2 regions of the Streptomyces sp. GL_148 genome follow, and region 2 is predicted to be linked to the other one. Evidence: riboswitches for the same ligand, from Rfam matches in the RefSeq annotation. Region 2 holds a riboswitch; the other holds the start of a gene.

Region 1 (7,347 bases), 1.9 Mb from region 2:
TTCGAGGGCCACGGCATGGGCAGGGCGCTCGTCCCGCTCGCGGTCAAGCCCATGGTCCGCAAGGAGATGCCCCGCAGCGAGGAGAAGCTCAAGCACCTGCTGGAGCACTCCGCGGCCTGAGTTCCGCAGGGACGCCCCGGGGGAAAACCGGATGCTCCGGGACACGCGGTGCACCCACACTGGGCGCACCGCGTACCCGGACCCGTACCCCTAAGGACATCCCCGCCCGTGCAGGCTGCCGTCACCGTCACCCCCGCCCAGCTCCCCGAACTGCTCCTCGGGCTCGCCACCGTGCGGCCCGTGTTCCTCTGGGGGGCGCCCGGCATCGGCAAGTCCTCGCTCGTGCGGAGGTTCGCCGATTCGCTGGGGCTGGAGTGCGTCAGCCTGCTCGGTACCCAGCTCGCGCCCGAGGACCTGATCGGCGTACCGCAGATCCGTGACGGGCGTTCCGTGTTCTGCCCGCCCGAGGCCATCGCCCGCGAGGAGCCGTACTGCCTGTTCCTCGACGAGCTCAACGCCGCGAGCCCGGACGTCCAGAAGGCCTTCTACTCGCTGATCCTCGACCGCCGGATCGGCTCCTACGAGCTGCCCGCGGGCTCCATCGTCATCGGCGCGGGCAACCGGGCCACCGACAACGCCCTGGCCCGCCCCATCGCCTCCGCGCTCGTCAACCGGCTCACTCACGTCCACCTGAGCGCCTCCGCCGGGGACTGGCTGGTCTGGGCCGGCGAGCACGGCATCCACCCCTGGGTCACCGACTACCTCACCGACCGGCCCGACCACCTGTGGTCGCAGCCGCCCAAGACGGAGGAGCCGTTCTCCACGCCCCGCTCCTGGCACATGCTCTCCGACGCCCTGCACTCCTTCGGCCAGGACCTGGACGAGACGACCCTGAAGGTGATCGCCCACGGCACCCTCACCCCGGCGCACGCCGTCTCCTTCTGCGGCTATGCGAAGATCGTCCGCCACTCCTTCGGCATCGAGGCGATCATGAAGGGTGACGCGAACTGGCCCACCCGCCTCGCCGACCGCGACCTGCTCTACTACCTGGCCGACGCCTTCCGCGGCCGCCTGGTCAAGGAGCTGCCCGCACAGCGCGAACACGTCTCGCCCGCCGTACGGCAGACCGCCTACCGGGCCAAGTCCCTCCTCGTCCAGCTCGCCGAGATCTCCGTCGAGGTCGCCCAGACCGTGATCGCCGACGACGCCGACGGCCTGCCCGTGCTGCCCGCCTGGTTCCTCGTCGAAGCGGCCCGCGACATGCCGCGCCTGGTCGAGGCCCGCCGGTGACCCGCACCACCCACAAGAACACCGGCAACGCCAAACCCGACCCGGCCGCCCAGGCCTTCGCCGAGGGCCTCGCCCTGGTCAAGCGGAACCCCGCCCTCGCCGCCGTCTCCGCCACCATCTGCCGCCAGGCCAAGTGCGCGGCCACCCCCGCAGGGGGACTGGCCGCCGTCGACTCCAACGGCACCGTCCACGTCCACCCCACCAAGCGCGCCACACCCGAGGAATGGGCCTGGACGCTCTCCCACGCGCTGCTCCACCTCGGCTTCGGACACGTACCCGCCGCCAAGGACGAGTACCGCCCCCAGCCCGACCGCTTCGACCTGGCCGCGCGCTGCGCCGTCGTCAACCGCTTCCTGGCGAGCTTCGCACCCGGCTGGACCCCGGACCGCCTGCCCGCCGAGCACCCCGGCGGCGACGAGGACCTGCTCGCCGCCCGCTGGCGCCGCGACGGCATCCCCCCAGCCCGCGAGAACTGCGGCACCGCCGGAGACCACCCCGACCAGGTCCTGGTGACCTGGCGGGCGTGGAACACCGCCGTCCCCGACTGGGAGACCGCCTTCGCGCACGCCCTGACCCGCAGCGTCTCGGCCGCCATGGACGTGGCCGGCGGCCGCCGCGACCGGGTCACCGGGGAGCGTGTCCGCCTCCACCCGTGGGACCGGGCCCTGAACTGGTTCGTCTCCTCGTACCCGCTGCTCGGGGGCCTCGCCGCCGGGCTGAAGATCGTCGCCGACGCCGAGCTGGCCCGCGCCCAGGGCATCGACATCGCCGCCGTCAGCGCGAGCGCCGGCGAGATCTACGTCAACCCGCTGCGCACCTTCACCGACGGGGAGTGGCGGTTCATCCTGGCCCACGAGATGCTGCACGCCGCCCTGCGCCACGGCGAGCGCCGCGGCGCCCGCGACCCGTACCTGCACAACGTGGCCGCCGACTACGTGGTCAACGGCTGGCTCGTGGAGATGGCCGTCGGGGAGATGCCCGAGGGGCTGCTGTACGACCCGGCGCTCAAGGACCTCTCGGTCGAGGAGGTCTACGACCGGATCACCACCGACCTGCGCCGCATGCGCCGCCTCGCCACCCTGCGCGGCAAGGGCCGCGGGGACATCCTGGGCGAGCCGCTGCCCCACCCGGAGAGCTGCCCGTACACGGACCTGGACGACTTCTACCGGCGCGGCCTCGTCCAGGGCTTCGACCTGCACGCGTACGGGGAGCGCGGCCTGCTGCCCGCCGGGCTGATCCAGGAGATCCGGGCCCTGGCCCACCCGCCCGTGCCCTGGGACGCGGCGCTCGCCCGCTGGTTCGACGAGTACGTGCCGCGGCCCCTGGCCGTACGGTCCTTCGCGCGCCCGGCCCGCCGCCAGGCCTCCACCCCGGACATCCCGCGCGCGGGCCGGTACTTCCCGCCCGAGGAGGTGGCCCGCTGCACCTTCGGGGTGGTCCTCGACACCTCGGGGTCGACGAACGCCGCCCTGCTCGGCAAGGCGCTGGGCGCGATCGCCTCGTACGCGCAGGCCCGCGACGTGCCGGCGGCACGCGTCGTGTTCTGCGACGCGGCGCCGTACGACGCGGGCTATCTGCCACCGACCGAAATCGCCGGGCGGGTCCGGGTACGCGGCCGGGGCGGCACGGTCCTGCAACCGGGCATCGACCTGCTGCACCGGGCGGAGGACTTCCCGCCCGGGGCGCCGGTCCTCGTGATCACGGACGGCGGGTGCGACACCCTGCGGATCCGGCGCGAGCACGCCTATCTGATCCCGCAGGGTGCCTCCCTGCCGTTCACGCCCCGAGGGCCGGTCTTCCGACTGACCTGAAGGTTTAGTCGAGGTAGTCGCGCAGCACCTGCGAGCGCGACGGGTGACGGAGCTTGGACATGGTCTTCGACTCGATCTGGCGGATGCGCTCACGGGTGACCCCGTACACGCGGCCGATCTCGTCGAGGGTCTTCGGCTGGCCGTCGTTGAGGCCGTAGCGCATGGAGACCACGCCCGCCTCGCGCTCCGAGAGCGTGCCCAGGATGGACTGGAGCTGCTCCTGGAGGAAGGTGAAGGAGACCGCGTCGGCCGGCACGACCGCCTCGGAGTCCTCGATGAGGTCACCGAACTCGCTGTCGCCCTCCTCACCCAGCGGGGTGTGCAGGGAGATCGGCTCGCGGCCGTACTTCTGGACCTCGATGACCTTCTCGGGGGTCATGTCGAGTTCCTTGCCCAGCTCCTCCGGAGTGGGCTCCCGGCCGAGGTCCTGGAGCATCTGGCGCTGGACACGGGCCAGCTTGTTGATGATCTCGACCATGTGGACGGGGATGCGGATGGTGCGCGACTGGTCGGCCATGGCACGCGTGATCGCCTGCCGGATCCACCAGGTCGCGTACGTGGAGAACTTGAAGCCCTTGGTGTAGTCGAACTTCTCCACGGCGCGGATCAGACCGACGTTGCCCTCCTGGATCAGGTCCAGGAAGAGCATGCCGCGGCCGGTGTAGCGCTTGGCGAGGGAGACCACGAGGCGGAGGTTGGCCTCCAGCAGGTGGTTCTTGGCCCGGCGGCCGTCCTCGACGAGGATCTCCAGCTCGCGCTTGAACGCGGGCTTGTGGTCCTCCTCCTCTTCGAGCTTGTACTCGGAGAAGAGACCGGCCTCGATGCGCTTGGCGAGCTCGACTTCCTGCTCGGCGTTGAGCAGCGGCACCTTGCCGATGAGCTTGAGGTAGTCCTTGACGGGGTCGGCGGTGGCGCCGGCGACCATGACGGTCTGGGCGGGGGCGTCGTCCTCGTCGTCGTCGGACAGGACGAAGCCGGCGCTGCCGCCCGTCTTGGGCGTCTCCTTCTCGTCGCCCTCGTCCAGGTCCTCGGCCGCCCAGTCCTCGCCCTCGGCGACGGGGGCCTCGGCCTCGTCGCCGTCCTTGGCGGTCTTCTTCGTGGCGGCCGTCTTCTTCACGGCGGTCTTCTTCACGGCGGTCTTCTTGACCGTCCGCTTCTTCGGCGCGGCGGCGGCATCGGCCGCCACCTCCTCCTCGGTGCCGGAGGCCGACGGGTCGGATATCGCCGCGGCGGGGGTGGTGGCAGCCGTCTTGCGCGCACCGATGAGGCGCGGCGGGGCGGCGGCCTTCTTGGCGACGCGCGCCGGGGCGGCGGCCGCCTTGCGCGCCTTCTTGGCGGGAGCCTTGGTGGCGGGGGCGGCGCTGACGTGCAGCGCGACGCCCTCCTCGTCCAGGACCTGGTTCAGGCTGCGCAGGACCCGCTTCCACTGGTCCACCGGGATGCGGCCGGCCTCGAAGGCCTGGCGCACGTCATCACCGTTGATGTGACCCTGCTCGCGGCCACGCTCGACAAGCGCGACCAGGGCCTCGGATTCGGCGATCTCCGTGGGGAACGTACGGGACGGGCTGAGCGACACAAGGAGCCTCTCGTTGCGAACAGATAAGGGGTGGCGGGACATCATCGCGCGAACTCGGGAAACAGACCCGAGGGGGGTCTGTATTCCGGGCCGCACGAGGACACCTGTCGGTTCATCGCATGCCCGAGTAGATTCGTTACGCGCTGAATTGAGTGACCTGCGCCACGCTGTGACCGGGGAGCCGGTCGCGGGTGGTCGCGTCCGCCCGTTTTGTCAGCCCGTTTTGCGGGCCTCGATGAGAAATCGGGCGGTGTGCGCGACGAACGGGCCTTCGTGCTCGATCTGTTCGTGCAGCTCGCGCAACCGTTCCCGATGCTGCCCGACCGTGAAGCCCGGCACCATCCAGATCACCTTCCGTAGAAAGTAGATCACGGCTCCGATGTCGTGGAACTCCGTCCGCAGCCGCTCGGAGCGCAGATCGACCACCTCCAGCCCCGCCTTCGTGGCCTCGGCGACCGCGTCGTCGGGGTGCCGGGCCCGCCGGACCTCCTGCGGCTGCGGTCCCAGGAAGTACTCCACGAGCTCGAAAACGCTCGCCGGGCCGACCTGCTGGGAGAGGTACGCGCCACCGGGCTTCAGCACCCGCGCGATCTCCTCCCACCAGATCGTGACCGGATGCCGGCTGGCGACGAACTCGAAGGACTCGTCGCCGAACGGCAGCGGCGGCTCGTCGGAGTCCGCGACCACCACCGCGCCGAGCGGGTTCAGCAGCCTTGTCGCCTTGTCGATGTTCGGCGGCCACGATTCGGTGGCCACCGTCAGCCGGGGCAGGGGCCCGGCTCCGGCGAGCACCTCCCCGCCGCCGGTCTGGATGTCCAGGGCGGAGCCGGCCTGCGCCAGGCGCCGTGCCAGGAGGCCCTGGTAGCCCCAGGAGGGGCGCTGTTCGGTGGCGCGGCCGTCGAGCCAGGAGAAGTCCCAGCCGTCCACGGAGACGGACTCCGCTTCCGCGACGAGATGGTCGAAAGTGCGCGTCATGTCTCGATCGTCCCAGGTCCGGGCCCGGTCATCCACCGGATTGCCGGGGCCGGGGCCCACACCGGACCCCTCGGGGGTTCGCCTACACTGGGCGGCGGGCCGTGACTGGCGTTCGGGTGGATCACCACCGGGGAGCGGCCCGGCGTACTCCCGTATCCCGTACGTCGACTGCCGCGCGCCTGGGCGAACCGCGATCCCGCAGCGACGCTCAGGAGACCCCATGACGACTGCCCCGACCGTTTCCGCCACCCCGGCCGTCCCCGCCGCCCAGGCCGCCCCCGGAGCCCCCGGCGACCAGTCGGAGCGGACCGCCGTGCTGATGGACGGCACCGCCCTCGCCCGCCGCATCTCGGAGCGGACCGCCGAGTACGCCGCGAAGATCACCGAGCGCACCGGCACCGCGCCCTGTCTGGCGACCGTGCTCGTCGGCGAGGACCCCGCTTCCGTCACCTACGTCCGCATGAAGCAGAACCGCTGTGCCAAGGCCGGGATCACCTCCCGCCACGTGGAGCTGCCGGCCGCGACGACCACCGAGGAGCTCGTCGCCACCCTGTCCGCGCTCTCCGAGGACCCGGAGATCAGCGGCATCCTGCTCCAGCACCCCGTCCCGCACCACATCGACGAGCGCGCCGCCTTCGAGGCGATCGCCCCGGGCAAGGACGTCGACGGGGTCACCATGCACTCCTTCGCCGCCATGGGCTTCGGACTGCCGGGCTTCGTCTCCTGCACCCCCGGCGGCATCATGCGCCTGCTGGAGGCCTACGACGTGGACCTGACCGGCAAGCACGCCGTGGTCGTCGGCCGCAGCGCGATCCTGGGCAAGCCCGCCGGGATGCTGCTGCTGGAGCAGAACGCCACCGTCACCTACTGCCACTCCCGCACCGTGGACCTGCCGTCCATCGTCCGCCAGGCGGACGTGCTGGTCGCCGCCGTCGGCAAGGCCGAGTTCATCCGCGGCGAGGACATCAAGCCGGGCGCCGTGGTCCTGGATGCCGGCTACAACGAGGGCAACGTCGGCGACGTCCACTTCGAGTCGGCCGCCGCCCGCGCCTCGCTGATCACCCCGGTACCGGGCGGCGTCGGCCCGATGACCATCGCGGTCCTGCTGGAGCAGACCGTCCAGGCCGCCGCCGCGCAGGCCGGCCTGGCCCTCGCGGACCTCTGACCCGCGCCGGCACCGATCCGGTACGACGAACGCCCCGGGCCCTTGGGCCCGGGGCGTTTCGTTTCCTCCGGTAAGGGGCCGAAGGACCGATCCGTGGTGCGCGCGCCACCCTCGTCCTCGCCGAGTTGTGGGAGCGTTTCAGCGTCTCGGATGAGCTTAGGTTTCCTGGGCGGGCCTGGCTTTTCAGGTCTGCCGGGAAGGCGGCGTGTGGTGTTGGGGCAGGGTGTGGACGCCTGCGGTTTGCCGCGTGCCCGTGCCGCTGGATGCGGCCGGGTGCTCATCGTGTGCGGTGCCTGCCGCCTGTGCCGCCGCTGGGCGCGGCGATTCGGTGGCTACAGCAGCCGCCCCGCCGGACGCTTTCCGCCCGGTGTGGACCCGGGCGGGGCGGGGACCCCGCGTCGCTTCCTGGGCACGGGGCGGATTCTCATGGGCCCACCTCCATGCGGCAGGCCGTTCTGCCCCGTACAACGAGGGCCCAGCCACCAGGACACGGCCGAAGTTGCGATCAACGGATCAGCGGATCGCCGCTG
Region 2 (7,347 bases):
CTCGTCGCCGAAGGCTGGCTGACCGCACGGCAGGGCTCCGGGACCCGGGTCGCGGAGCGGGCCCGGGTCGGGGTACGGCGTCCCGCGGCGGCCGTCCCCGTACGGCGCCCCGTGCGCGCGCAGACCTCGTACAGCCTGAAGCCCGGTTCCCCGGACCTGGGCGGCTTCCCGCGCGCCGCCTGGCTGGCGGCGGCCCGGCGGGCGCTGACCGGGGCCCCGAACGAGGCCTTCGGGTACGCGGACCCGCGCGGCCGGGTGGAGCTGCGCGAGGCGCTCGCCGGGTACCTGGCGCGGGCCCGCGGGGTGTACGCGGACCCCGAACACATCGTGCTGTGCGCGGGCTTCGGCCAGGGCCTGCTGCTGCTCGCGAGGATGCTGCGGGCCCGCCGGGTCCGCGAGATCGCGGTGGAGGGGTACGGGCTGGACGTGCACCGGGAGCTGCTGACCGGCGCCGGGCTGCGGACGCGGCCGCTGGCGGTGGACGGCGCGGGAGCGCGCACCACGGAGCTGGCCGGTTCGGGCGCGGGGGCGGTGCTGCTGACGCCGGCGCACCAGTTCCCGACGGGCGCCGCGCTGACGCCCGGGCGGCGGGCGGCGGCGGTGGACTGGGCCCGCTCCACCGGCGGGCTGATCCTGGAGGACGACTACGACGGGGAGTTCCGCTACGACCGCCAACCGGTCGGCGCGCTCCAGGGACTGGACCCCGACCGGGTGGTGTACCTGGGCACGGCGAGCAAGTCCCTGGCACCGGGGCTGCGCATGGGCTGGATGGTGATGCCCGGGCCGCTGACGGACGAGGTGCTCGCGGTGAGGAACCGGTCCGACTGGAGCTCCAGCGCGCTGGACCAGCTCACGCTCGCGGAGTTCATCCGGTCGGGGGCGTACGACCGGCACGTGCGGGAGATGCGGCTGCGCTACCGGCGGCGGCGCGACGAGCTGGTCGCGGCCGTCGGGGACCGCGCGGAGGTCTCCGGCATCGCCGCGGGCCTGCACGCGGTGCTGGACCTCCCGCCGGGCGGTGAACGGGCGGCCCTGCGGGCGGCCGCCTGGCAGGATCTGGGGCTGCTGCCGCTGTCGTTCTTCCGGCATCCGGAGGCGGACATGCCCGCGCGGGAGGCCCTGGTCGTGGGCTTCGGGACGCCGTCCCAGAGTGCCTGGGCTCCGACCCTGGCGGCGCTGGTCGCTGCGCTCCCGTGAGGGGGGCCCTGCGGGGCAGTCCCCTACCCGCCCTTCCACCGTTCCCCGGGCTCTGCCCGGACCCCCCTGGGGCTCCGCCCCAGACCCCGGTCCTCAAACGCCGGACGGCTGAGATGGTTCCGCCGGGGGCTCGCCGAAGCGGGCCAGGGCCAGGGCTCCGGCCACGGCCACCACGAAGCCCGTGACCGCCAGCCAGGTCAGGCCCTCGCGGGTGCGGTCGCCCAGCCAGGCCACTCCCACCACCGCCGGCCCGATCGTCTCGCCCAGCACCAGCCCGGCCGTCGCCGCCGTCACCGAGCCGCGCTGGAGTGCCGAGGTGAGCAGCAGGAACGCGGCGCCGCCGCCGAGCAGCAGCGCGTAGAACGCCGGGTTGGACAGGGCGGAGAGCGAGATGTCGTCGATGAGCCGGACCGAGACCTCCACCACCCCGAAGCCCGTCCCGGCGGCCAGACCCAGCGTCAGCGCCCGGCTGCGGTCCGGCAGCCCGCCCGCCACGGCCCCGACCACCAGGACCAGCCCCGCCACCGCCAGCAGCCCTAGCTTCAGCGCGAGCGTGCCCTCCCCCGAGCCCTCTTCCCCGGACGACAGCCCGAGCATCACCAGCCCCGCGCACACCACGCCGACCGCGCACCACTCCGTCCCGCTCAGCCGCACCCGCAGCAGCCGCGACGCGACCACCGCGGTCACCGCGAGACTGGCCGCGAGGGCCGCGCCCACCGCGTAGATGGGGATGTGCCGCAGGGCGATGATCTGGAGGACGAAGCCGATCCCGTCCAGGCAGAGTCCGGCGATATAGCGCCACTGGCGCAGCGCCCGCAGGAAGAGCGCGGTGTCGACCCCCGAGCCCGTCCCCGGCGCCGTCGCCCGCGTCGCCACCGCTTGCAGGACCGACGCCGTGCCGAAGCAGACCGCCGCACCGAGCGCGCAAATCATCCCAATGAGCACGAACCGACTCTAGGTCACGGATCCCACGTCGGCCGGATTCCGTCGGCCGGGGCGGCCGTTCTAGTCTGTGCGCAGCCGGCCACCCAGGGGGAGCGAACAGTCCATGGACAGCAGCAGCACCGACACCACGCGCACCAAGCGCCGTATGCGCTCCGGCACCGTCGCGCTCGGAGGCATGGGCCTGCTCGCCGCGGCCCTCGTGGCCTGCGGCAGCAGCAACGAGCCCGACAAGCGCTGCGCGGACCGCGCCACCCTGGAGAAGCTGAACACCAAGGAGTGCAAGAGCGGCGGCCGCGGCGCCTACTACTACGGCGGCACCGTCGCGAAGAACAAGGTCAGCGGGGGCAGCTTCGACAAGTCCGCCGTCACCCGCGGCGGCATCGGCGGCAGCCACAAGAGCTCCTCGGGCGGCTGATCCAGCGTGAAGCGCCACACCATCGAGCCCCGCCCCGACTGGCAGAAGACCGTCGAGGAGCAGGGGCTGATCTACCCCCTGACCCGCTACCCCGACGACTCCCTGCGCCCCTACTGGGACGAGAGCGCGTACTACTCCTTCACCCTTCCCGAGGTCGAGGCGCTGGAGAACGTCGTCGAGGAGCTGCACGCCATGTGCCTGGCGGCGGCGCAGCACATAGTCGACCACGACCGTTTCGCCGACCTCGGCATCACCGACCCGAAGCTGGCCGCGCTGATCGCCGAGTCCTGGCGGCGCCGCGCCGAACAGCCCTCGCTCTACGGCCGCTTCGACCTGCGCTACGACGGCACCGGCAGCCCCGCCAAGATGCTGGAGTACAACGCCGACACCCCCACCTCCCTCGTGGAGGCGGCCAGTCCGCAGTGGTTCTGGATGGAGGAGCGCTTCCCCGGCGCCGACCAGTGGAACTCCCTCCACGAGCGGCTCGTCGACGCCTGGCGGCGCCAGGCGGAGCTGCTGCCGCCCGGCCCGGTGCACTTCGCGCACTCCGAGACCGACGAGCTCGGCGAGGACCTGATGACGGTCGCCTACCTCCAGGAGACCGCCGAGCAGGCCGGCATCGAGACGCGCGAGCTGTCGGTGGAGGCGATCGGCTGGGACTCCCTGTCCGGCCGGTTCGTGGACGAGAAGCTCGGCTTCATCCGCGCGATCTTCAAGCTCTACCCGTGGGAGTGGCTGGCCACCGACGAGTTCGCCCCGCAGGTCCTCGGCACGTACGACCACGGCGGCGGCTCCGGCACCACCGCCTGGATCGAGCCGCTGTGGAAGATGCTGCTCTCCAACAAGGCGCTGCTGGCGGTCCTGTGGGAGCTCTTCCCCGAGCACCCGAACCTGCTCCCCGCCTACCTGGACGGCCCGCGCGAACTCGTCACGACCACCGGCTACGCGGCGAAGCCGCTGCTGGGCCGCGAGGGCGCGGGCGTCACCCTGCACCCGGTCGGCGGCGAGCCGTTCGCACCGGAGCAGGACGAGACGTACGTCTTCCAGGGCCTCGCCCCGCTGCCCGACTTCGACGGCAACCGGGTGGTGCTCGGTGCGTGGGTCGTCGAGGACGAGTCGGCGGGCCTCGGCATCCGCGAATCGGCGGGGCCGGTCACGGACGAGTACGCCCGCTTCCTGCCCCACGTGATTCTCTAACGGCACAGCATCCTCTGACGCCACCGCACCCTCTGACGGCTATGCGCCGAGGACCGACCTGAGCTGGTCCAGCCCCCAGTCCAGGTCCTCCTTGGAGATCACCAGCGGCGGTGCGATCCGGATCGTCGACCCGTGCGTGTCCTTGACCAGCACCCCGAGCCCCATCAGCTTCTCGGAGATCTCCCGGCCGGTGCCGCGCGACGGTTCGATGTCCACGCCCGCCCACAGCCCGCGGCCCCGTACGGCGGTCACCGCACCGCCGCCGACGAGCAGGTTCAGCTCCCGGTGCAGGTGGTTTCCGAGCTCGGTGGCGCGCTGCTGGTACTCGCCGGTGCGCAGCATCGCGATGACCTCCAGGGCGACGGCGCAGGCCAGCGGGTTGCCGCCGAAGGTGGAGCCGTGCTCGCCCGGCTTGAACACGCCGAGCACGTCGCGGTCGGCCACCACCGCCGACACGGGCACGACCCCGCCGCCCAGCGCCTTGCCGAGGATGTACACGTCGGGGACGACGTCCTCGTGTTCGCACGCGAAGGTCTTGCCGGTGCGGCCCAGGCCCGACTGGATCTCGTCGGCCATGAACAGGACGTTCCGCTCGCGCGTCAGTTCCCGTACGCCTTGCAGGTATCCGGCGGGCGGTACGAGGACGCCGGCCTCGCCCTGGATCGGCTCCAGCAGCACGGCGACGGTGTTGGAGGTGACGGCGTGGGCGAGCGCGGTGAGGTCCCCGTACGGGACGATCTCGAAGCCGGGGGTGTACGGGCCGAAGTGGTCGCGGGCCTCGTGGTCGGTGGAGAACGACACGATGGTCGTCGTGCGGCCGTGGAAGTTGTCGGCGGCCACCACGATCTTGGCGTGGCCGTCCGGTACGCCCTTGACCTCGTACCCCCACTTGCGGGCGGTCTTCACCGCCGTCTCCACGGCCTCCGCGCCCGTGTTCATGGGCAGCACGACCTCCTTGCCGCACAGCGCCGCGAGCTCGGTGCAGAAGTCCGCGAAGCGGTCGTGGTGGAAGGCGCGGGAGGTCAGGGTGACCCGCTCCAGCTGGGCGCGGGCGGCGTCGAGCAGACGGCGGTTGCCGTGGCCGAAGTTCAGGGCGGAGTAGCCCGCGAGCATGTCGAGATAGCGGCGGCCCTCCACGTCGGTCATCCACGCGCCCTCCGCGGTGGCGACGACGACGGGCAGGGGGTGGTAGTTGTGCGCGCTGTGCGCGTCGGCGGAGCGCATGGCATCAGCAGTTGTCGACACGGGGTCTCCGATCGTCCGTCAAGCCGGTGACGAGGGTGGCGTCACCCTCCATCCTCGCTCGAATAGCGGACGGAGAAACCTTTCTTGCGGCGCGCCCGCTAAGGTGTCGGACACGCACGGCGACTGGCGCACGGAGAACCAACTCCGGGGGAGCCGTGCGCGCACGACCGCATACAGGGCCGCTCGCCTGGGCCTCGCGGGGACGAGATCTGACATCGACCCCGGAGGAGCCGCCATGAGCGCGAACCACCACCACCCGTACCGCCACCCCGCTCTGCTCGCCACCGACCCCGAGCTGGCGTCCTTCGTCGCCGCCGAGGAAACCCTCCAGGCGGAGACCCTCCGCCTCATCCCGAGCGAGAACTACGTGTCCGCGGCCGTGCTGGAGGCCTCCGGCACCGTGCTGCAGAACAAGTACAGCGAGGGCTACCCGGGCCGCCGCTACTACGAGGGCCAGCAGAACATCGACCGCATCGAGGCGCTGGCCGTGGAGCGGGCGAAGGGCCTCTTCGGAGTCGACCACGCCAACGTGCAGCCGTACTCCGGCTCGCCCGCCAACCTCGCGGTCTACCTGGCCTTCGCGAAGCCCGGCGACACGGTGATGGGCATGGCGCTGCCGATGGGCGGGCACCTGACGCACGGCTGGGGGGTCTCGGCGACGGGCTCCTGGTTCAGGGGCGTGCAGTACGGGGTGCAGGCGACTGCGGATCCTGAAACGAATGGTCTCATCGACTACGACGCCGTACGGGACCTCGCGCTGGCGGAGCGGCCCAAGCTGATCTTCTGCGGTGGTACGGCGCTCCCGCGCACGATCGACTTCGAGGCGTTCGCGTCGATCGCCAAGGAGGCGGGCTCGGTCCTGGTCGCCGACGTGGCGCACATCGCCGGCCTGATCGCGGGCGGGGCCCACCCCTCCCCGGCGGGTCACGTGGACGTGATCTCCACGACCACCCACAAGACCCTGCGCGGCCCGCGCGGCGCGATGCTGATGTGCCGCGAGGAGCACGCGAAGGCCATCGACAAGGCGGTCTTCCCGGGCCTCCAGGGCGGCCCGCACAACCAGACGACGGCCGGCATCGCGGTCGCGCTCCACGAGGCGGCGCAGCCTTCGTTCGTGTCGTACGCGCACGCGGTCGTGGCCAACGCGAAGGCGCTGGCCGCCGCTCTGCTGGAGCGGGGCTTCGACCTCGTCTCCGGCGGTACGGACAACCACCTGATCCTGATCGACCTCACGGGGAAGTCGGTGTCCGGCAAGATCGCGGCGAAGGCGCTGGACCGGGCCGGGATCGTCGTGAACTACAACACGGTGCCGTTCGACCCGCGCAAGCCGTTCGACCCGTCGGGCATCCGGATCGGCACGCCGTCGCTGACCTCGCGGGGGCTTCGGGCCGAGCACATGCCGGTGGTCGCCGACTGGATCGCGGAGGCCGTCTCCGCGGCCGCCAAGGGTGACGAGGCGGCCCTCGGTGCGATCCGCTCCGCGGTGGCCGACCTGATGGCCGCCTTCCCGGCCCCGGGCCTCCCGGTCGCCTGACCCGTTCCAGCCCGTCCGGCGTTTGAGGACCGGGTCCGGGCGGAGCCCGGTGCCCGGCGGAGCCGGGGTCCCTGGGGCTCCGCCCCAGACCCCGCGCCTCAAACGCCGGCGAGGCTGGATTTGCCTGACGTCAGCCCTCACGTGCGCGCAGCGCATCGTGGGCCCCGGCGGGACCTCGGCGCGGAGCCCCCACCCCCGAAGCGGGAGCAACGGAAAGCGGTCGCTCAGCCGAGGCAAGATCCGGACGGGCCGCTACCGCCCGGTACCCGTGTGGGGTAGGGGCGGGGGCGCAGCGACCCGCCGGGTTCCGGCCAGCGGCGGGGCCGAGCCCCGTGCCACACCTGAGAGAATGGGGCCATGGCTTCTGATCGTCCTCGCGCGCTCTCCGGCATCCAGCCCACCTCCGGTTCGTTCCACCTCGGGAACTACCTCGGAGCCATCCGGCAGTACGTCGCCCTCCAGGAGACGCACGACGCCTTCTACATGGTCGTCGACCTGCACGCGATCACCATGCCGCAGGATCCGAAGGATCTCCGCGCGAACACCAGGCTCTCCGCCGCGCAGCTCCTCGCCGCCGGCCTCGACCCCGAGCGCTGCACGCTCTTCATCCAGAGCCACGTGCCCGAGCACGCGCAGCTCGGCTGGGTCATGAACTGCATCACCGGTTTCGGCGAGGCCAGCCGGATGACCCAGTTCAAGGACAAGTCCGCGAAGTCGGGCGCCAACAACGCCACCGTCGGCCTTTTCACGTACCCGATCCTCCAGGTCGCCGACATCCTGCTCTACCAGGCGAACGCCGTCCCCGTCGGCGAGG

Evidence for each region. A riboswitch is a leader RNA that binds a small molecule or an ion and turns the genes downstream of it on or off. The one in region 2 is predicted to bind ZMP and ZTP.
Region 1: it holds a riboswitch for ZMP and ZTP, as region 2 does, so the genes downstream of both, AC3IYI_RS32865 (bifunctional 5,10-methylenetetrahydrofolate dehydrogenase/5,10-methenyltetrahydrofolate cyclohydrolase) here and glyA (serine hydroxymethyltransferase) in region 2, are expected to answer to the same signal.

What each region holds. Positions count from the first base shown of each region.
Region 1 is NZ_CM174396.1:7,271,274-7,278,620, forward strand. It holds gene AC3IYI_RS32840 (SRPBCC family protein) at 1-120, shown strand, start outside; gene AC3IYI_RS32845 (ATP-binding protein) at 229-1,290, shown strand; gene AC3IYI_RS32850 (vWA domain-containing protein) at 1,287-3,101, shown strand; gene AC3IYI_RS32855 (RNA polymerase sigma factor) at 3,106-4,677, opposite strand; gene AC3IYI_RS32860 (class I SAM-dependent methyltransferase) at 4,891-5,652, opposite strand; ZMP/ZTP riboswitch at 5,744-5,844, shown strand; gene AC3IYI_RS32865 (bifunctional 5,10-methylenetetrahydrofolate dehydrogenase/5,10-methenyltetrahydrofolate cyclohydrolase) at 5,972-6,817, shown strand; gene AC3IYI_RS32870 (peptide MFS transporter) at 7,317-7,347, shown strand, end outside.
Region 2 is NZ_CM174396.1:5,363,484-5,370,830, forward strand. It holds gene pdxR (MocR-like pyridoxine biosynthesis transcription factor PdxR) at 1-1,197, shown strand, start outside; gene AC3IYI_RS24860 (DMT family protein) at 1,291-2,130, opposite strand; gene AC3IYI_RS24865 (hypothetical protein) at 2,246-2,557, shown strand; gene AC3IYI_RS24870 (glutathionylspermidine synthase family protein) at 2,564-3,754, shown strand; gene rocD (ornithine--oxo-acid transaminase) at 3,794-4,999, opposite strand; ZMP/ZTP riboswitch at 5,109-5,199, shown strand; gene glyA (serine hydroxymethyltransferase) at 5,235-6,533, shown strand; gene trpS (tryptophan--tRNA ligase) at 6,891-7,347, shown strand, end outside.